DNA from 3 places in the Vibrio sp. STUT-A11 genome. Region 3 is predicted to be linked to each of the others. Evidence: predicted binding sites of a transcription regulator. Region 3 holds the regulator's gene; each other region holds the start of a gene.

Region 1 (7,207 bases), 450 kb from region 3:
CACTCGATAGTTGTCACATCAAGGTGGTTAGTTGGCTCATCAAGAAGCAGTACATCAGGATCACACACAAGCGCGCGAGCAAGTGCTGCTTTACGTTGCCAGCCTCCAGATAAATCCGTCAGCTTTGTTTCAGGACTCAGCTTCAGTGCGCCTAACACATTGTTAACGCGATCATCAAAGCGCCATGCATTGGAATGATCAAGTTGCTCCTGAACCTTAGATAAGCGATTAATGTTCTTTTCACTTGGGTCCTGAGCGACAAGATCAAGAAGATCGTGATAGATCTTCAACTGTTCACCGACTTCGGCTAAGCCACCCGATACGTATTCGTAAACGGTGCCTTCCTGGTTGCGTGGTGGATCTTGCTCTAAACGAGAGACGACGACGTCTTGAGTGATCTGGATTTTTCCGTCATCCAGTACAATGTCGCCAGCAAGCACTTTCATCAACGTGGACTTACCGGCACCATTTCGCCCTACTAAACACACTCGTTCGTTTTCTTGTAAGGCAAATTCTGCATGGTCGAGTAACGGATGATCGCCAAATGCCAACTGCGCATTATGAATGGTAAGTAATGCCATTATTTTCCAACCAATTTGTAAGTTGCTCTGAGTCAAACGGCCAGTTCAGCTCAGAATCTTGATATTTGAGTACGGGTATCGTGACACCGTAACGAGAAAATAGTTCATCATCGAACGCTATGTCGACGATATCAGTCTGTTCCGCCAGACCGACCTCAGTTATTAGAGAGAATGCCATCTCACAAAGATGGCAGCCCTCTGTGCTATACAATGTCAGCACATCAAAATCCTTTTTTACTCTGCGTGTGTAACCAACCAGCAGTTATGAATGTGTTTGTTACGAGCAAAATCCAGCGGTAGCGTTTGAGAAGAGATGTTTTGAGCCTTCAGACCTAATTCAGCTAATGCTTGTTCATCCATCTTGAAATGACGCTTGTTGTTTGAGAACACGATAGTGCCTTCATTTCTTAATAGTCGCTTGAGGTTTTTCATCAATTTAATGTGGTCACGCTGTACATCAAACGACGTTTCCATACGCTTAGAGTTTGAGAACGTCGGTGGATCAATAAAGATAAGATCGTACTCGCCTTTTGCATTTTCTAACCACTGCAGACAATCCGCTTGCTCATAGCGGTGCTGGCGCCCTACACAACCGTTAAGCTGCATATTGTCTTTCGCCCAGTTCAGGTAGGTGTTAGACATATCAACCGTCGTGGTTGAACGAGCACCACCAACGGCTGCGTGAACGGTAGCGCTACCTGTATAAGCAAACAGGTTTAAGAAATCTTTCCCTTTTGCCATTTCACCAATGCGACGACGAGTGATTTTATGATCAAGGAAAAGACCCGTATCAAGGTAGTCGTGAAGATTTACGATCAGCTTCACACCATACTCATGAACTTCCAGTGTTTCAGAGACTTGTCCCAGTTTCTGGTACTGATTGCGGCCTTTTTGCTTCTCACGAACTTTAAGTACGACTTTGTTCGCTTCCACACCCGTGACCTGAATGGTTGCACGGATGATGTCGGTTAAACGACGTTTGGCTTTTTCTTCTGGGATGTTCTTAGGTGCAGCGTACTCTTGAATAACGATTTGATCGCCATATACATCAATTGCAACGTTGTATTCAGGAAGATCGGCATCGTAGATTCGGTAGCAGTCTAGCTCTTCTTTACGAGCCCACTTACCAATCTTACCCATGTTCTTTTTCAGGCGGTTAGAGAAGTCAGGTGCGATTTGTACATTGGTATCTGCGCCTTTCACTTCATCAACACTGCGTTCTGCAATGCTGTAATTCTTCTGGTGACACTGTAACGCACCATTGTTTAACTTGAACTGTTTATCCGCACGCATGCGAAGACAGCTAAGCAATTCATCAGAGCTAGAAAAAATCGACGCTTTGCAGCCACCAAACTCAGACTTAAGTTGCCCACCAAATGCAGTGTATAGCGCAATCAAGCCAGGCTCTGTACCTAAACGCTCACCATATGGAGGGTTAGAAACAATAACGCCATGCTCAAATCCTGCTGGACGAGTGATGGTTGCCGCGTCACCTTGTGCAAATTCAATCAACTCTTCAACACCTGCTCTGCGAGCATTATCTTGAGCGACTTTCAATACTTTAGGGTCGTTATCAAAGCCGAAAAACTTTGCGTCAACTTTTTTGACACCACGGCGAGCCTGAACATTGGCCTCAGATTTAATCTCGGCCCACAGCTCAGGTTCGAAGTCTTCTAGTGACTCAAAGCCCCATTGCTTACGCTTCACACCAGGCGCCATATTGGCTGCCATCATCGCCGCTTCGATAAGTAGCGTGCCTGAACCACACATTGGGTCGAGTAAAGGCTGATGGCCATCCCAACCACAACGCATGATGATCGCAGAAGCTAATGTTTCACGCAGAGGGGCGCGGCCTGATTCCGGACGGTAGCCACGCTGATGAAGTCCACTACCCACCATATCCACACCAAGCAATGCTTTGTCTTTGTGCAAGCGAACATGAACACGGATATCCGGACGCTCTTTACTGATATTTGGACGAGGTAATCCTTTCTTTTCAAAGCAATCGACGATGCCATCTTTTACTTTCATCGCACCGTATTGGCTATTGCGGATTTCACGGTTTGTACCGTTAAAGTCGACAACGAAACGCTTTGAACTATGGAATTGGTTCACCCAGTTAATGGCCATTGTAGAAAGGTACAAGTCCATATCATCGTTACAGGTGAATTCAGATAAAACACGTACAAATCGAGACGCCAAACGGCTCCACAAACAACAGCGATAAACTTGTTCGTTTGTCGCTTTAAATTTTACGCCTGCCTGTACTGGTTTCGCATTTTCGATGCCTAGTTTAGTCAGTTCTTCAACAAGCAAATTTTCCATGCCATTTGAAGTTACCGCGAGATATTGATTCATAGTGTTCTTTCGCTGATAAAAAATGGCTTCAATTATACCTGACTTTACGATCAATGCCTCGTTTTTAAAGGTATTTTCCCTTCCGTTAGCACAAACACTCACCAGTTAGCTGATCTAAAAGTTACTACATTTTGCACTTCAATCAACTTTCATCTCGTTTTCCTTTTAACCATTAAACGGTTTCTACTGCGATAGTGAATACTTATTTACCATTAAATTGGACTATACCAGTATGGGTTTATAGTTGTTATAAAATTACATTCTGTTGATATAGGGGAATAAATGGGTAAATATTAAGCACCAAGTTGCCTAACATTAGAAAAAGCTAAGTTAAAAAAAGTGGAATAAAAGTGACCTACCTCATGATTAAGTGCACGAAAAATGTACAGTTACAGAGGCATTTATGTGGAAAAAGTGAAGTGTGAAGATAAAAAAATCGACCTGAAGCGGTCGATTAAGGCAAACAAAGGAACGAAATAAAGAAATTAAATCGGTTATCCAACCATGGCCATTGGAGCCATCACAAATAGGTGGCTTGCACATGCCATACGGTCATGCATCACTTTAATCGGTTGACCAAATGGTAGGGATTTGTTTCCATCAAGAACAAACTCATCTTGTCCTACATAAAGGCACAAGCTAGACGTTTCTCCTGGCTCAAGTACAATGAAGACACCTTCAGAGTATTGGTTAGTAAGGAAGACCATATCCCCTTCTTCTGGTTCATATCCAGAAGACTGAGCATCGAAAAACCAACTTTTAGGTTGTACTGGCTTATGGAAGCGTTTAGCAGCTACGCAGTATAGGGTTAGTTCTGCTTGACGGTATTCACTGATATCGAGACAGCGAATACGTTCATTAAAGGTCTGAAACGCACTAGCATCATCGACAGTAAATTCGTTGTTTGAGAAGGCGCAGTTGACTAACAGCTTTCGGGTTAGATTGGTTTGGAAAATCATTTCCTCCCCTAAATCCAGCATTAAACAAGCTTTATGCTCGTCATAATACCAATTCCATTTGTCGCTGGGTTTAAGCATTGTTCCGTTCTCTCTTGACTAGTTAAATCAGTGGTAAAGAGGTAAGACGCTTAATTACCTACTCATGATTTTTTAAATTTTACAAATGAACGAATAAAAAAAAAGAGGAAACAAGGTCCTCTTTTTTTGTAATAACTAATGTAAACTCAGCGAGTTGTTAAAATATTTTAAAGATTTTTAACAATATCGCATACTAAACCTGGACCGTGATAAATAAAACCTGTATAGACTTGGACCAACTTTGCTCCGGCCATCATCTTCTCTTTTGCCGCAACATAAGAATCAATACCGCCTACACCAATGATCGGCAGTTTGTCGCCAAGCGCTTCATGAAGTTTACGAACCACTTCGGTAGAACGAGACTGTACCGGACGACCACTTAACCCACCCGCTTCATTCGCGTGTTTCATACCTTCAACAACGGTTCGATCCAACGTGGTGTTGGTTGCGATTACGCCATCAATGTTGTTCTTAATCAGAGACTCACAAATCTGAACGATTTCATCATCACTCAAGTCAGGTGCGATCTTCAGTGCCAGCGGCACGTATTTATCGTGTTTTTCTGCTAGCTCAGATTGTTTTGCTTTCAATTCAGCAAGCAACTCATCCAATGCCTCGCCGTATTGAAGCGAACGTAATCCTGGCGTGTTTGGAGAAGAAATATTCACCGCAATGTAACCTGCGTATTCGTATACTTTTTCCATACAAATCAGGTAGTCTTCTGCCCCTTTCTCAATCGGCGTATCTTTGTTTTTGCCGATATTGATACCAAGTACACAGTCGAACTTCGCTTTCTTCACATTCTCAACCAAGTGATCAACACCTAGGTTGTTAAAGCCCATACGGTTGATGATGCCCTCTGCTTCCACTAGACGGAACAGACGTGGTTTATCATTGCCAGGTTGCGGACGTGGTGTTACGGTACCGACTTCAACGAAACCAAAACCCATCGCATCAAACGCTTCGATACATTCGCCGTTTTTGTCTAAACCAGCAGCAAGACCGACAGGGTTACGGAACGTTAGCCCCATGCACTCTACTGGACGATTTGGTAATTGTTGACGATAGAAAAGATCGAGAGGTGTGCCGTTAAAGCGTTGGAAATTCTTAATTGCAAGATCATGTGCCTTTTCGGCATCAAGTTGGAAAAAGCCAGTTCTGGCTAGACGGTAAAGCATTGTGCCTCCGAAAGAAAAAAGCCCCGTGTAAACGGGTCAATATTATTTACTGTTTTTAATCGTAATTCAATGAAAATGAACGAATTAAGTAAAATCATATTTCTCATAATTAATTATCTATTAAAAACAGTTGGTTACAATGAATAATCGATCGCAAAATTCATAATCATTTATAAAAAAGCAATCGATTTCAGTACATATAAAGTTAAATTCATGGTGACAGCGTAACTTAAATTTCGCTAAGGCCTGGTAATCAGGTACAAAAAAGCCCCGTATCTCTACGAGGCTTTGACTAAAACGCTAACTCTCCTACTCGCTTGGTGAGCAGTTTAAGTTAAGCAATACCAACTCACGCAGTGCAACCGAGAATTTCGCGAACTCATGGACTGAGCCAACTTTAAACTCGTTTAGGATACTTTCCCAACGTTGCAGTGACGGCTCATTGGATTCCATCCAGTTATCAAGCGCTTCCATCACATCAAACTCTTCTGACGCGCAGTTGCAATTTAGTACCTGAGCGGTTAGCTGACGTTGCTGCCAATCTAAGTCTTCACGGAACGCTGCTCGAGCCAACGCTTGCCAGTTGTTGTCTACAGCTTGGTTATTGATTTGCTTCAAGAACCAGTGCAGAGACAGACGGTCACCTAAGTTGAAGTACAACTTAGATGCTTGCTCAACCGTTTTGCCTGTTTCACTTGCCACTGCTGAAATATCCAGTGCAGATTGCAGACTTGATAAGCGCGCGACTTGATGAGCCAGTTTCTCTTCAACCCCTCTTTCCATCCAAACTTGTGCGAGTTCGTTGTGCTCTTCAACTTCTGACTCAACAAGCATGCTATCTAGCGTTTCGCTGATAACGTTCACATCTTGTTTGTAAAGATTGATCAATTCACCCACAGTGTATTTGCCGCTACGATTACGCAGTAGCCAACGAGCAATTCGGCGTAGAGCACGACGAACATAGAACATGATTTCGTATTGTGCTTGCGCTGTCGCTACGTTATCCAGCTCACGAGTCTGTTTTAGAATCGATTCTAGTTCGAAGATTTCACGTGCTGCACTGTAAGCATTTGCGATATCAACAACACTTGCCCCCGTCTCTTCTTGCAAGCGAGTGACGAAGTTACAGCCCATCTCGTTAACCATTTGGTTCGCCAGCGCTGTCGCGATAATTTCTGCACGTAGCGGGTGGTTAACCATTTGATGTTTATAGTTACGGCGTAACTCACTTGGGAAATACGCAACGAGCTGTTTCGCATGGAACTCATCATTGGCGATTTCGTCAGAAACAAGCTGCTGCTTCAATACCATCTTGCCGTAAGCAACCAGAACAGAAAGCTCTGGACGTGTCAGACCCAAGCCCTGCTTTTCACGCTCTAGAAGCGTTTCATCATCAGGGATGTATTCCAGTGCACGATCCAAGAACCCTGCTTTCTCCATAGTATGGATGAAGCGAATCTGTTCTTTAACGATACCGACGCCCTGCTGCTCAGTAACAGAGATTGACTCTGATTGACAGTAAGCATCATCAAGAACGATTTCACCGACTTCATCTTCCATCGACTCTAGGATTTGGTTACGTTGTTTAACAGTCAGATCACCATTTGAAACCAAACCATTGAGAAAGATCTTGATGTTTACTTCGTTATCCGAACAGTCAACACCACCTACGTTATCAACGAAGTCGGTGTTCACGCGGCCGCCGTTAAGTGCGTATTCGATACGACCTTGCTGAGTCATACCCAAGTTACCGCCTTCACCGACAACCTTCGCTCTCAGATCACGACCGTCGATACGTAGCATGTCGTTTGCACGGTCGCCAACGTCAGTGTGCGTCTCGTTAGAAGCTTTAACGTACGTACCAATACCACCATTCCATAGAAGATCCACTTTCATTTTCAGGATCATCTTAATCAGATCGTTTGGCGCCAGAGAAGCTTTCTTAGTACCCAACATTTTCTGAATTTCAGGTGTTAACTGGATCGATTTCGCACGGCGAGAGAAGATGCCACCACCTTCGGAGATCAACTCTTTGTTGTAATCTTCCCAGCTT
Region 2 (7,207 bases), 340 kb from region 3:
CTCGTCGCTGTCCGTTCTGTGATGTTGCTCATGGCCGCCCTCTTCCTCCTGAAGCAGAAGAGCCACAAAAGCTGGCGAAAACCATCGCTGATATGAAGCTGAAGTATGTAGTAATCACTTCTGTAGACCGTGATGATCTGCGTGACGGTGGTGCACAGCACTTCGCTGACTGTAACCGCGAGATCCGTGCATTGAACCCTAACATCAAGATTGAGACTCTGGTTCCTGACTTCCGTGGTCGTATGGACGTAGCTCTTGATCTGATGAAAGATAACCCGCCAGATGTTTTCAACCACAACTTGGAAACTGCGCCACGTCTTTACCGTAAAGCTCGTCCGGGTGCAAACTACAAGTGGTCTCTGCAACTATTGAAGAAATTCAAAGAACAGCACCCAGATGTACCGACTAAGTCAGGTCTGATGATGGGTCTTGGCGAGACTAAAGAAGAGATCGTCGAAGTACTGAAAGATCTGCGCGAACACGGTGTAACTATGCTGACGCTTGGTCAGTACCTGGCGCCAAGCCGTCACCACTTGCCAGTAGAACGTTACGTTCCGCCATCAGAGTTTGATGAGCTTAAAGAGATCGCCCTAGAACTTGGTTTTACACACGCCGCGTGTGGTCCATTTGTTCGCTCTTCATACCATGCCGATATGCAGGCTCAAGGTATCGAAATCAAGTAATCTATTGATTCTAAATCTAAAAAGGTTGGCGCTTCGCCAACCTTTTTTGTATCTGGTAAGTGATGCTCAAAAGCTATTCCACCACCGTCATTCTGAACAGCGACGAAGGAGCGTGATTCAGAATCTGTTTTCAGAGTACAGATGACTTTGGGGAAGACTTTGAGTAAAAGAGTGTGCCGCAACAAGATTCCTGATCTCGCCTAGGCTCGTCGGAATGACGTGGTTTGGATATTTTGAAGGGGACAGTGTCGGTAGCCATCCCCTAACCACACTCACCCTTCGCTATAACGAATGACAAACTCTTTCCATATGCCAGAAAAACAAAAAGGCCCTCAATTGAGGACCTTTCATATATCAATGTTCAAAGTAGATGAGTCGAGTTCAAGGAGAACACACGGAGTTTGCGCGAGCAAATGAGTATGTTCGACACCGAAATCGGCTTACTCTATGAAGAACAATTATGCGTAAACTGGTAGACGCTTACAAATATCTAGCACTTTCTGTTTTGTTGCTTCGATAACTTCTTGGTTGTCGATGCTATCAAGAACGTCACACATCCAGTTCGCAAGCTCTTTTGCGTCTTCTACTGTGAAGCCACGGCGAGTGATTGCTGGCGTACCAACACGGATACCAGACGTTACGAATGGGCTACGTGGGTCATTTGGTACTGAGTTTTTGTTTACTGTGATGTTCGCTGCGCCTAGTGCTGCATCCGCTTCTTTACCAGTAATGTTCTTGTCGATTAGATCAACCAGGAACAGATGATTTTCTGTACCGTTAGAAACGATTTTGTAACCACGCTCTTGGAACTGAGCAACCATTGCTTTCGCGTTTTCTACAACGCGAGCTTGGTATGCTTTAAATTCAGGCTCCATTGCTTCTTTGAACGCTACCGCTTTACCAGCGATCACGTGCATTAGAGGACCACCTTGACCACCAGGGAAGACAGCTGAGTTCAGCTTTTTGTACATGTCTTCGCCAGCGTTAGACAGGATAAGGCCACCACGTGGACCTGCTAGTGTTTTGTGCGTCGTTGTCGTTACAACGTGTGCGTATGGTACTGGTGTTGGGTAAACACCTGCCGCGATAAGACCAGCAACGTGAGCCATATCTACGAATAGGTAAGCATCCACTTTGTCTGCGATTTCACGCATGCGTTTCCAGTCAACGATTTGAGAGTAAGCAGAGAAACCACCGATGATCATCTTAGGCTTGTGCTCAATCGCAAGCGCTTCCATCTCGTCGTAGTTGATTTGACCAGCTTCGTCGATACCGTAAGGGATAACGTTATAGTGCTTACCAGAGAAGTTTACTGGAGAACCGTGAGTCAGGTGACCACCGTGTGCCAGGCTCATGCCTAGTACTGTGTCGCCCGGGTTAAGCAGCGCCATGTATACTGCGCTGTTTGCTTGAGAACCTGAGTGAGGCTGTACGTTTGCGTATTCACAACCGAATAATTCGCACGCGCGATCGATTGCTAGTTGTTCTGCTTTATCTACGTACTCACAACCGCCGTAGTAACGCTTGCCTGGGTAGCCTTCAGCGTATTTGTTCGTTAGCTGAGAACCTTGAGCTTCCATTACACGTGGGCTTGTGTAGTTTTCAGAAGCGATAAGTTCAATGTGTTCTTCCTGGCGAAGAGTTTCTTCCTGGATAGCTGCGAACAGTTCCGCATCGTAATCTGCGATGTTCATATCACGCTTAAGCATCTGTATCTCCTGACTCAGATTAGTACTGAAATTGGCAAAAAAACTGTTTAATGACCGAGCGCAAACGTTTCCGTCACCCTAATGGCGCGCATTCTACATAATTTGATCTAGGTCATAAAGAGAAAATTTAAATTTTTCTCATGCAGTTTTTTCATGATGACGAGTAATAAATATCATGTCGATGTTGCAATTATTTAAACAACAGTCATTACTGTCAATTTTGCGCTTTACACCCTGTAAAACAGCAATTACATAGGTTTACCGTAAATTTCGGCCTCTAGCTACCGAAAAGATCATCTTTTTACTATTATGCTCGCCTTATTTCTCACCGATGACTGCAACTTTGATGGAAAAACACTCGCTAAAAGAAGACTGGATAGCAATTCTCACGGGCACCTTTTTGGTAGCTCAAGGCGTTTTCTTTCTCCAATCCGCGCAACTCCTGACTGGAGGAACCACCGGATTGGCTTTGCTTATTAGCCAATTTACACCTTTTACCTTTGGTGTGCTGTACTTTTTAGCTAACTGCCCTTTTTATCTGTTAGCCTGGAAACGCTTTGGCCGTCATTTTGCCATCAACAGTGTCATTTCTGGTGCTTTAGTTTCAATTTTTGCCGATCATCTTTATTTACTGATTTCATTAGAGTCCATCAATGAAGTCTATTGCGCTGTCGCGGGCGGGTTATTAATGGGATTAGGTATGCTGATCTTATTCCGTCATCGTTCTAGTCTGGGCGGTTTTAACGTGTTGTGCTTGTTTATCCAGGATAAATTTGGCATTTCAGTCGGCAAGAGTCAGATGGCGATTGATGTGTGTATCGTATTGGCATCGATGTTCTTCGTGTCACCTTGGATAATCGCTCTGTCAGCTTTAGGGGCGTTTGCGCTCAACCTGGTACTCGCCATGAACCACAAGCCACATCGATACTCTGTCACTTACGGCTCTCAATAAACCTCGACGAAAAAGAAAAAGGCTTTGGGGAGCATTCCAAAGCCTTTTGTGAGGACAAAAGTCCTAGAGGGGCGTTCTCTTAATCTTCAATCAACAAGATTCGAGTTTCATACGGGCGCAATGCCTGATGATGTGAAGCAACCACACTTGCTGAATTATGGTAGTTGGACAACAAACACTTCGCTTTCGCCATCTCAAAACGCTCTGGCAAGACACATTCCACCTCTTCCCCATAGTAATTATTGATACACAAAAGCGTCTGGGTTTTATTCTGGCGAGCATACGCAAAAATACGCGAATGCTCTGGCAGCAAATCTTCATAGCTGCCGTCCGTGATGACCGGGACCTGTTTGCGCAGCTCAATCAAACGCTTGTAGAAATAAAAGACCGAGTTTAAATCCGCTACTGCTGACTCCGCATTAATTTGCGGATAATTCTGCGCGACCTCGAGCCAAGGCGTTCCTTTGGTAAAACCTGCATGCTGTTGGCTATTCCACTGCATGGGTGTGCGAGAGTTATCACGAGACTTCTGCGCCAGAATCGCCATCATCTCTTGGTGGGAAACGCCATCACGATGAACCATGATGTCGTACATGTTGGTACTTTCAACATCGCGATATTGACTGATCTCGGTATAACCCGGATTGGTCATGCCAATCTCTTCCCCCTGATAAACGTAAGGCGTGCCCTGCATCATATGAACAGACGCTGCCAGCATCTTCGCTGATTCAATGCGGTACTGCTGATCATCACCGAGTCGACTCACGACACGTGGTTGGTCGTGGTTACACCAGAACAGCGCTCCCCAGCCTTTACCGTTTAACCCGGTTTGCCAGTGATTAAAGATTTGTTTGAGCTGAAGAAAGTCAAACAGTGCTTTGGTCCACTTTTCACCGTTAGGGTAATCCACTTTCAAATGATGAAAATTGAACACCATAGAAAGCTCTTTGCCATCTAAAGACGAGTATTGCTGACAGTGCTCAAGTGTTGTCGAAGACATTTCTCCAACCGTTACACTGCCGTACTTTTGAAATACCGCTTGGCTGATTTCCTGCAAATACTCATGTACTCGTGGACCATCGGTATAAAAACGACGTCCATCGCCAATATCATCACTTGGGAAATCTTGCTGTTTGGAAATCAGATTAATCACATCCAGGCGGAAACCATCCACGCCCTTCTCTGCCCAAAAGCTGATCACGTCTTTGACTTCTTCACGCACGACTGGGTTTTCCCAGTTTAAATCCGCTTGCTCTTTGGCAAACAGGTGCAAGTAGTACTGACCGGTTGCTTCATCCAGTTCCCATGCGTTTCCACCAAACTTGGATTGCCAGTTATTGGGCTCTGCCCCCTCTACCGGATCTTTCCAGATGTAGTAATCCCGATATGGACTGTTTTTGTCACCCAATGCGGACTGAAACCACGAGTGCTCCGTTGAGGTATGGTTGACGACAATGTCCATGATAATTCGGATACCCAGCTGGTGCGCCTCCGCCAGTAACTCATCGAAGTCAGCCATGGTGCCGAAGTCAGGATTGATCGAGTAGTAATCGGATATATCGTAGCCGTTGTCGATCATTGGCGATGCATACACAGGCGTTAGCCAAATCGCATCCACACCAAGGTGCTTTAAATAATCCAGTTTAGAAATGATCCCTTTGATATCACCCGTACCTTTGCTGTCACTATCGCAAAAACTCTTCGGGTAAATTTGGTAGATTGTTGCGGTTTTCCACCAGCTGTTATCTTGCTTGGTCATTGCCATTTCTAACACCTACTTACCATTAAATTAAAAAGTCACCATGACAGTCATGGTTAAAGATCAAGCACTCCTGAGTTCAAAATGACGTAGTCAGGAATGGCTGTTTTAAATTAGGAAACAAAGCGATGGCATGACATTATGCGCTGCCATCGCTTGTTTAAGTTGATTACGCGCTTGCCGTTTCAAGTTCACCTTTCGCTTTTGCGCGCTTATAAAGAATCAGCGTCAAACCAGCTGGGACTACTATCGCTACCAACATTGCTAATGCGAATACACCCCAGAACTGAGGCTGAATAGATAAGATGCCCGGCAAACCACCCACACCGATACCGTTCGCCATTACGCCAGCGCTACCACAAACTGCCGCCGCACAAGCACTACCAATCATTGCGCTCAGCATTGGGAATTTGTATTTCAGGTTAATACCGTACATCGCAGGCTCAGTAACGCCCAGATAAGCGGAGATTGCTGCTGGAACAGAGATTTCACGCTCGTCTTGTTTTTTACTGATGATAATAATGCCGACCACTGCTGATGCCTGCGCAATGTTTGACAGTGCAATCAGAGGCCAGATTGGGGTACCACCAAGCTCTTGCATTAACTGCAAATCCACAGCGTTAGTAGTATGGTGAATACCTGTGATCACCAATGGCGCGTAAAGGAAGCCAAATATCGTTGAGCCAATGATGGCAAAGTCTCCGGTCATGGCAGCCTTAGCAGCGAATGCCACACCGTTACCTAACATGCGGCCAAATGGACCGATGATAGAGTGCGCAAGAATCACCGAAATAATGATGGAAACAAATGGCACCACGACGAGATACAAGTAAGACGGAGTGATACGTTTAAGGTATTTTTCGATATACGCCAACGCGATACCAGCGAGCATTGCTGGAATAACCTGAGCCTGATAACCCACTTTTTCAATCACAAACCAACCGAAATCCCACACTTCAGGCGCTTGTTTACCGATCAAATAGGCGTTCATTAATTGTGGAGAGACCAGAGTCACACCCAGCGTGATGCCCAGAATCGGCGTACCACCGAGCTTTCTCACCGTTGACCAACAGACGCCAACCGGTAAGAAGAAAAAGATAGCTTCACCAATCAACCATAGGAATGAATGCACCGTCGCCCAGAACTGACTGATTTCTGTCAGTGTCTGGCCATCAAACATTTTGATGTCGCCAATCACATTGCGGAAACCAAGAATCAGACCACCTGTGATAATGGCCGGTAACAGAGGCACGAAGATTTCTGCCAGGTGAGAAATACCACGCTCAACGATATTCATATTCTGACGCGCAGCATTTTTTGATTCATCTTTGCTGGCTTCGCTTTTCCCCGTCATCTCGATCAATACCTTGTACACTTCATCGACTTCAGTACCGATGACGACCTGGAATTGACCTGCGTTGGTAAAGCAACCTTTTACTATTGGCAGTGCCTCTAACTGTTGGATATCGGCTATATCCGTATCGTTCAGCACAAAACGCAAGCGAGTTAAGCAGTGACTCACACTAGCAATATTGTCGGAGCCTCCGACCAACTCAATAAGACGCTGTACATCTTGACGCGCAATCTTACTCATAACTTTGCCCACCCTGTATTGGATATGTTTAACTTTTGATTGTATTTTTATTATTAGTGGGAACATTCCCACGAATGTGGTTTTATATTGCCACCTGAAGATAAAAAACAAAATGGGAACAGTCCCATTAATTGAAAAGGATCACAAACTAAGTCTAGAGCAGAACACTCATTATGCGACTATGGCATATTCATCTAACCGTGCTGGCTGACTGGTTTCTGGGTGAAGTGCAGTAAAGAGTCATTGCCGCTCAACTGATTAATCAGCATGTTAGCGGCTTTTTTGCCCGCATGCGTGTAACCAGGGTCGACACTGAAGATATTCGGGAAAAGAAAAGATAGCAGTTCATTGCCGCCCACGCCAGTGACGACAACATCTTCACGCCCTAACTCTTGTAGACGTTTAATAACCCCAAGTGCAAGCGTATCACTGGCACAAACAATGGCTTGGGTGTCTTGTTGTAATACGTGATCGACCAACTGATAAGCACTCTCATGGCTAAGCGCTCCG
Region 3 (7,207 bases):
GATGTGAACCCGTTAATGAAGTACTTTAAAGACAGAGAATTAGCGATTCCAACCCTCTACTTGATGGGGGACAGAGATTACATGTTCATCCAACCGGTGAAAGAGATGGTTGCGGCACATAAACTGAGTGTGCTTCGCGAGATCCCCAACTGCGGCCACGTTTGTAATGTAGAACGTCCAGAGGATTTTAATCAGTACTCGATTGAGTTCATCAAGCAACAAACGTTAGTTGCGTAATCTATAAGGTCCTAGGTTTTAGGCCCTAGGGGAGCTCTAGCTCTCTTGCTGTATTCAGTTTTCCGTAAGCGAAGCGCACCGTATTCCAAAACAACAAATACCAACGTTCAATAAAAACACCGAAGTCCCCGCGAGCAATCCTAGGACCTAGGACCTAGGATCTAGGACCTATCGCCTTAACTACCCATCCCCTTAACTACCTATCCCCTTTCATCTATCTGATAGCCACACTGCCAGCACGCGCCAAATTGGCCTTCATTGAGTTCCGAACATTTAGGGCATGTCCAATCTTGATAGGTGTTTGGCTGTGTCTGTTTTTGATAGGCTTCAATAATAGCCAAGGCTCTCATCTTCTGTTCTGGATTCAATAACCAAACGTAAGGGTCGGTATCGTCGCCGAATGGTAACTCTCCTTTCAATCCGAAAATGCCTTCTCCTCGTACTTCACAAAAAATTTGCTCTGTTTTCAGCAACTCACAAACGATATGCGCTTCTGCCGGGTTTTTCGCAATAAATATCTTCATCAAGAGTTTCCATTTGGCTGCACTTGAGTGGGTCTGAATTTATTCATCAGCCATTTAGCAATGATAGGAAAAAGCCCAAGCAACGCAAATGAAGCTAACACGCTCGGTGAAACGATATCAGAGAGGCTTTCAATCGTTGCCAGTTGAGTACCTGCATTGAGATAAACAGCGGTGCCTGGAAGCATACCTATTTGGCTGGTCAAATAAAATCGGCCAACAGACATCGGGGTTAATCCCATCAATAGGTTGATTAGAAAGAAAGGAAATACAGGGATCAATCGTAATGAGAGTAGGTAAGATGCCCCGTCTTTTTTGACGCCTTGGTTAATCGCGTTGAGCTTTGAACCAAATTTTGTTTGTACCCAATCTCGTAATAAGTAACGACTACTCAGAAAAGCTAACGTTGCCCCGATCGTACTGGCAAATGAGACGAGAAGTAAGCTAGTCCAAAAGCCGAATAGAGCAGCGGCTAACAGAGTGACGACCGCTGCACCGGGAATAGAAAACGCGGTGATCGCGACATAAGCGACGAAATAGAGCGTAACAGCAAAGACAAACCGTTGATCGATATAGGCGTTAAGTGCGTCTTGCTGGGCTTTAGCGTTCTCTAAAGTGAGGTACTGGCTAAAGTTAACGGCTAATAAAATTATCGTTAACAGCAGTATTAACCCAAAAACCAGTTTTTTATTCATTGTCGTACTCCAGAAGAACAGCCTTGCTCTAAAACGTTAACAGGTACCAGTAGTTAAATATGGTACTCATAACAATCATTTGATATACAAAATAACAGACAGTTTGAGGCTGGAAAAAATTTCAAAAAAAACCGCAGTCGAAACTGCGGTTTTTATACATCGAAAAGGTTTATCTCTTTCGGCTAAGAGAGCGCACTTTTTAGCTCTTCCCTTCGAGATTGGGGAACAACGCTCCAATGAGTGCCGTTAATCGCCCCTTCTAAAGCCCATAGCAACTCAATGCTTACTTTTGCGGAGTGCGTATCACGTATCGCTTTGTAAGCGCCTAATGCGCCAGTTTCCTCAAGTTGTTCTACTGATTTAATACCAGCTTTCTTAAGCATTCGTTCTGTCGCTAGTCGTAAATTGGGTAGATCTTTCAACCTGTCAGGTTTACTACTGGCTTGCTGCTTTTTTTCTAAATTGGCTTGTTCTAACGACTTCTTCGCTACTTCTATCAAGCGTTCACTGGATTCCCATAAGTCGTCGGAAATCGCATAGTACTTAGTAACGACCGGGAAACCACGTTTCTTGTAAACGTACGGTTTTAGTCCTTGCTTCTCGAAGTTAGATGAAGTTTGTTGGTCTGCTCGTATATGAAGTTGATCATTCACAACCAGTGCAAACATCGTTTCATCAGCGAAAAGTCCGAAGCCACCAAACATTGAGCGCGACTTGATCGTACCAAGTGCCTCAAATAGCTTCATAGAATCTTTGAGTATCGGTTTATCCATGATGTGTTATCTCGGTGTAATTAATATTACGCCACCAAAAGTCAGGTCCGAGAGAGTAGCAAATACATGCAAGCACAATGTCATTAAAGGGTAAACTCATTATATGCATATTTGCCATCGGTAACCCCGCTACCTTCCATTTATCGAATGGTTAAGGCCGGAAGCTTTGCGTCCCACCCTTTCGGATGGTTTGCCCTGTGCGTGACAGGTAGAGAATACTTTTTATCTTGAATTAACATCACATTTCAGAGATCAAATTGTGATATTGCTTCAATAAAACGACCATGTTTTATGGGTTTAGTTTCGTATTTGAGATTGAAGGCTGAGCACAAGTTTGAGGCGATGTGAGGTGGATCGTGTTTAAAAAAAACAGTAACTTATAAAGCGTTTGCTGACTAAAGTGAACAAAAGGGTGATAAAGTTATTTTTCCGGACAAAAAATAAGCGCTCAGGTGAGCGCTTACTGGTCATTAATTGAGTTTTTTCACTGTATTTCGAACGACCAACTCTGGCTGCATTTCAAAAATGCGTTTTTCGTGTTCTTTGTCTTTAATACGTTCAAGCAGAATCTCGAAGGCATTTTTACCGACACGACGCTTTGGTTGGTGGATCGTTGTTAGCGGTGGCGAAAAGTATTCTGCCAACTCGATATTGTCGTAACCGATGACGGATACCTCGTCAGGAATCTTAATGCCATTCTGTTGTAGACGGCTCATGAGACCCAACGCCATGGTGTCATTGAAACAGAATACGGCTGTTGGGCGTTTTGCCATTGCGGTAATTTTGTCTGCGACCAAAACAGCGGTATCACATTCAAAGTTACCTTCAAAAAACCAGTCTTCGTTTACCGGTAGGTTTGCTTCTGCCATTGCTCGACGGAATCCAGCAATCCGCTCTTGGCATGCGAGTTTTTCAAAGTGACCACTTAAACAAGCAATATCGGTATGACCGTTATCAATCAGATACTTAGTCGCGATGTAACCGCCTTCCTCTGAGTTATCCATGATTTTGTCTGCTTGCGAGCTTTCTGGACCCCAATCCATGACTACTTTTGGAATATCAGCGTGACGGTCAAGCATTTGCTTCAGCTCTTCTGTCAGGTCGGAACACATCACCAGTATGCCATCGACACGCTTTTCGGCGAGCATGCGAATGTAATCTCGTTGCTTTTCATAAATACCACCAGTGTTACACAAGATAAGTGTGTAGCCTTGGCGGTAGCAGTAACTTTCTACACCATCGATAACTTCAGAGAAGAATAGGTTGGTAGATTGCGTTACCAACATACCGATAGTTCGCGTTGAGTTACATTTTAAGCTACGAGCAACCGCACTTGGTGCATAGTTAAGCTCATCAACCGCTTTCATTACTTTTTCTTGCGTTGCTTCTGCAACAAAGCGCGTTTTGTTGATAACGTGCGAAACAGTGGTGGTAGAAACGCCGGCTAATCGAGCAACGTCTTTTATAGTGGCCATAAATGGTGTCCTGTATCGAGCTACTAATATACCGTGGAAGATAAACCTAGTGCTGAGTGTTTGTGTAAACTTAGCGCAACATTAACAATGGCGCTGAGTCTGTTTAGCAGTGGTTACTCCGAAGTCGGTAGAGGGTAAGTAGCAACAGCGGTCGATAATGCTCATTTTCTTCAACCGAGTGAAGAAAGGTCATCAACCTATTAAGAAAACACAAAAACCGCTTTATTTCAGCGGTTTACATAAAATCATATTTAATCGTTTGCGTTCACATTTTAGCCCTATGCGAGCAGGCTGGCAATAATTTCAGCAATGGTTTTGTGTCTCTGAAGTCACATTTTGATTGCTAGAAAGCGAGCGCTTGGAACAATTTTAATAGTTAACGAATAAAAAATAGGGAACCTAATAGCCAGGCTCCCTAAAACAGGCGGCAATTATTCACCAAGAAGGTAAGCGCTGTCCAGTTTACAAAATGCAATTAATAGTTGCGCGACGCTGGCGTAGAAGCCAAAGTCATCCAATTGCTGACACTTTTGCGAGAATTGTGGTAACCAAGACATGAGTTGACCTTCGATAAATGCATTTTGTTTAACGAAGGCTGCTTCCATATGTTTTTCTTGTTCAAACTCATTAGAGCGGATGATCATGTTACCCAAGAAGTCCAGTTCTACCGCTAAGTGGTCGGCTGGTTCTTTTAGATTGTCGTCAACTTGGACACCATACTCAGCCATCAACTTTTCCATCTCTTCTGCTGGCTTGTCATTGAGCAAACCAGATTCGCCAATGTACATAGAAGCGTAGGGAAGCGCACCGTACTTTTCGGTTTTTAAGAACAGCTCACAAAAGTCCGCAGCAAGCTCTAGCTGAGCATCTGCGCGGTCTTGTAGGCGGTTCAGTGCGTCTACAAGGTTATCTATCGAGGGCTTGAGAGATTCATTTTCACCTAAGCCCGCCAAAAAGCTACGAATTTCGACACTATGGTAAGTCTCCAATTCTTTGTCTGTTAGTTCTTTGGCGAATAAGCTAGAAAACCACCAGTAAATTTCGGCACGTTTTTCATTAAAAGCTTTCACTTCTTGCATTTTAGGCTCCTGAATGATGCTCTATTTCTGGCACCACAAAATCAAATTCAGATATCCTTTAAGTGTAATCAATTAAAATGAACAGCAGTAACTATAACTATGATGTTTTATAGAGAAATATGTCCATTTGTTAACAGGGCTTGGTAAGCTTGTTTTGAATCAACAAAATCACTAAATCTTGCTTTTTAGTCCGCCTATGACTAGAAATGTTAATAGTTATGAATAGAATACATCTCGAATGATCAATGACAGAAAGTGGTGTAAATGAGCTATCACGTATTAGTCGTAGAAGATGATGTTGTAACGCGTAGTAAGCTAGCGGGTTATTTTCAAAATGAAGGTTATATAGTCAGTGAAGCAGAGAGTGGCACGCAAATGCGTGAGGTACTGCAAGCTGGCGATGTTGATCTTATCATGCTGGATATTAATTTGCCGGGTGAAGACGGCCTGATGCTTACGCGCGAATTACGCAGCCAATCGGATATTGGTATCATATTAGTTACAGGACGCACGGATAGCATCGACAAAATTGTTGGCCTGGAAATGGGGGCTGACGATTACGTCACCAAGCCTTTTGAACTTCGTGAGTTATTAGTTCGCGTTAAAAACTTGCTGTGGCGTATTTCGACCGCACGCAATGGGACAAGCAAGACAAACGAAACCAACGAGCAACATATTGTTCGTTTTGGCGAGTGGACGTTTGATATTCAACGTCGAGCGTTGAGCCGCAATGGTGAGCCAGTAAAACTAACCAAAGCCGAATACGAGCTTTTGGTGGCGTTGTCGTCTTATCCGAATCAAGTGCTGAGTCGTGAGCGTATTTTGAATATGATCAGTCATCGTGTGGATGCGCCCAATGACCGTACCATAGATGTATTAATTAGGCGTATGCGTGCCAAGATGGAGTTTGATCCCAAGAACCCACAAATTTTTGTCACGGTTCATGGCGAAGGCTACATGTTTGCCGGGGATTAATACCCAAAAAACAAGCTCAACAAAAGGAGAGCGCTAGCTTAAAGCCAATCGCGTAACGATTTTATCTGTGTCATTCCAGCGAGCTCAAGCGAGACTAGGAATCTAATCGCAGCGCGCTGAGCTGTTAATGAAATAATTTCGGCTATAAAGTGCGCGGAAATTAGATCCTGAATCACACTCCTTCGTCGTTGTTCAGGATGACTGGAGACTTAAACATGCCGTTAGCTACTAAACGAACGGCATTTAGCCGTTGCTCTCCTTTTTTGTTTCTCAAAGTTACCTTACGTAAAGCACTCGACGCATGAGCTATTGAGGTTCTACCATCGGCGTTTGTCCTACCATATCACGCAAGCGTTGCCAGATACTGCCAAGATATTCATGCCAAAACAGTTCGGTTTGCTCCAAGTAACGCGCTTTCGGTGAGTATTTATCCCAAGCTTGATTGACTTCTTCGATGGCCAAGAAGTTTGTCGGTGCTGGGAGGGGTTTAATCCCTGCTGCATTAAATTCATACAGAGCTCGGCTCATGTGGCTGGCCGAGGTAACTAAAACAATTTCCTTTTGCTGGACGAACGCCGCAGCCTGACGTGCTTCTTCCCAAGTATCTTTTGCATCTTCCAATAAAATAATATCGGATTTCGCCACACCTAGCGCCAGAGCGACGTTTGCCATCATACGCGCATGGCTGATTTCAGATCCGCCGTCATAGCCGGAAAGAATCAATTTAGCGCCAGGATACATGCGCAAAATACGAATGCCTTCTGTTAAACGCATTAGCGCGGCACGACTTAACTGAGAAGTGGGTGGAATTTCGTCATCGATAACGTGACCATTGCCTAGCACCATCACGTAATCGATGGTTCCAGAAACGGGTAGAAACGCTTTGTGTTCACGTTCCAGTGGCATAAGAAGCTTGGTTGAAACAGGCTGGAAGGCAACAAGGAAAATGCCGACAAAAGAGAATAAAACAACGAAGCAGCCGGTTTTACGCTTAGTGGTAAAACTAATGAGAGCCAGGCCCAATAATCCTATCAGCAGCAATGCTGGTAAGGGCATGAGCAAAGCTGACACTACTTTTTTCAGCTCAAACATACATAAATAGTCCGAAAAAACATCAATTGAAAATAAAAATGAGGGTATTCCTCTTTATTCCTGCTTTCCTTGTGCCAGAATAGCGACACAATCCGTTATGATAACTCAGCAGAAGTGACAGAAGACCGCAATTTCGACGATATCGCCCACAAATTTGCAAAAAATATTTACGGCTCCGATAAAGGGGAGATCCGCCAAATCATTGTGTGGGAAGATTTTCTACAGATTCTAAGTGAATTAGAGGCAGACCAGCAACCCCTAGAAGTTTTGGATGCGGGTGGTGGTTTAGCACAAATGTCTCAAAAGCTTGCTAAGCTCGGACATCGTGTCGCGTTATGTGATCTATCTTCGGAAATGCTG

What was found. Region 3 encodes PurR, which represses purine synthesis genes. Its sites were predicted from a motif close to TNANGNAAACGTTTNCNTNA; they were not measured.
Region 1: the regulator PurR is predicted to act here: its motif matches at 5,331-5,350, upstream of pyrD (quinone-dependent dihydroorotate dehydrogenase).
Region 2: the regulator PurR is predicted to act here: its motif matches at 2,449-2,468, upstream of glyA (serine hydroxymethyltransferase).

Annotation. Positions count from the first base shown of each region.
Region 1 is NZ_AP026763.1:1,797,636-1,804,842, forward strand. It holds gene OO774_RS08575 (ABC transporter ATP-binding protein) at 1-581, opposite strand, end outside; gene OO774_RS08580 (glutaredoxin family protein) at 559-801, opposite strand; gene rlmKL (bifunctional 23S rRNA (guanine(2069)-N(7))-methyltransferase RlmK/23S rRNA (guanine(2445)-N(2))-methyltransferase RlmL) at 816-2,939, opposite strand; gene OO774_RS08590 (cell division protein ZapC) at 3,434-3,976, opposite strand; gene pyrD (quinone-dependent dihydroorotate dehydrogenase) at 4,144-5,154, opposite strand; gene OO774_RS08600 (NAD-glutamate dehydrogenase) at 5,464-7,207, opposite strand, start outside.
Region 2 is NZ_AP026763.1:2,582,755-2,589,961, forward strand. It holds gene lipA (lipoyl synthase) at 1-683, shown strand, start outside; gene glyA (serine hydroxymethyltransferase) at 1,142-2,392, opposite strand; gene OO774_RS12160 (YitT family protein) at 2,739-3,344, shown strand; gene treC (alpha,alpha-phosphotrehalase) at 3,424-5,109, opposite strand; gene treB (PTS trehalose transporter subunit IIBC) at 5,273-6,697, opposite strand; gene treR (trehalose operon repressor TreR) at 6,892-7,207, opposite strand, start outside.
Region 3 is NZ_AP026763.1:2,247,126-2,254,332, reverse strand. It holds gene OO774_RS10585 (alpha/beta hydrolase) at 1-237, shown strand, start outside; gene OO774_RS10580 (DUF2007 domain-containing protein) at 438-761, opposite strand; gene OO774_RS10575 (TVP38/TMEM64 family protein) at 761-1,453, opposite strand; gene OO774_RS10570 (TfoX/Sxy family DNA transformation protein) at 1,636-2,226, opposite strand; cyclic di-GMP riboswitch class I at 2,343-2,431, opposite strand; gene purR (HTH-type transcriptional repressor PurR) at 2,697-3,701, opposite strand; gene torD (molecular chaperone TorD) at 4,133-4,780, opposite strand; gene torR (two-component system response regulator TorR) at 5,045-5,755, shown strand; gene elyC (envelope biogenesis factor ElyC) at 6,062-6,847, opposite strand; gene cmoM (tRNA uridine 5-oxyacetic acid(34) methyltransferase CmoM) at 6,962-7,207, shown strand, end outside.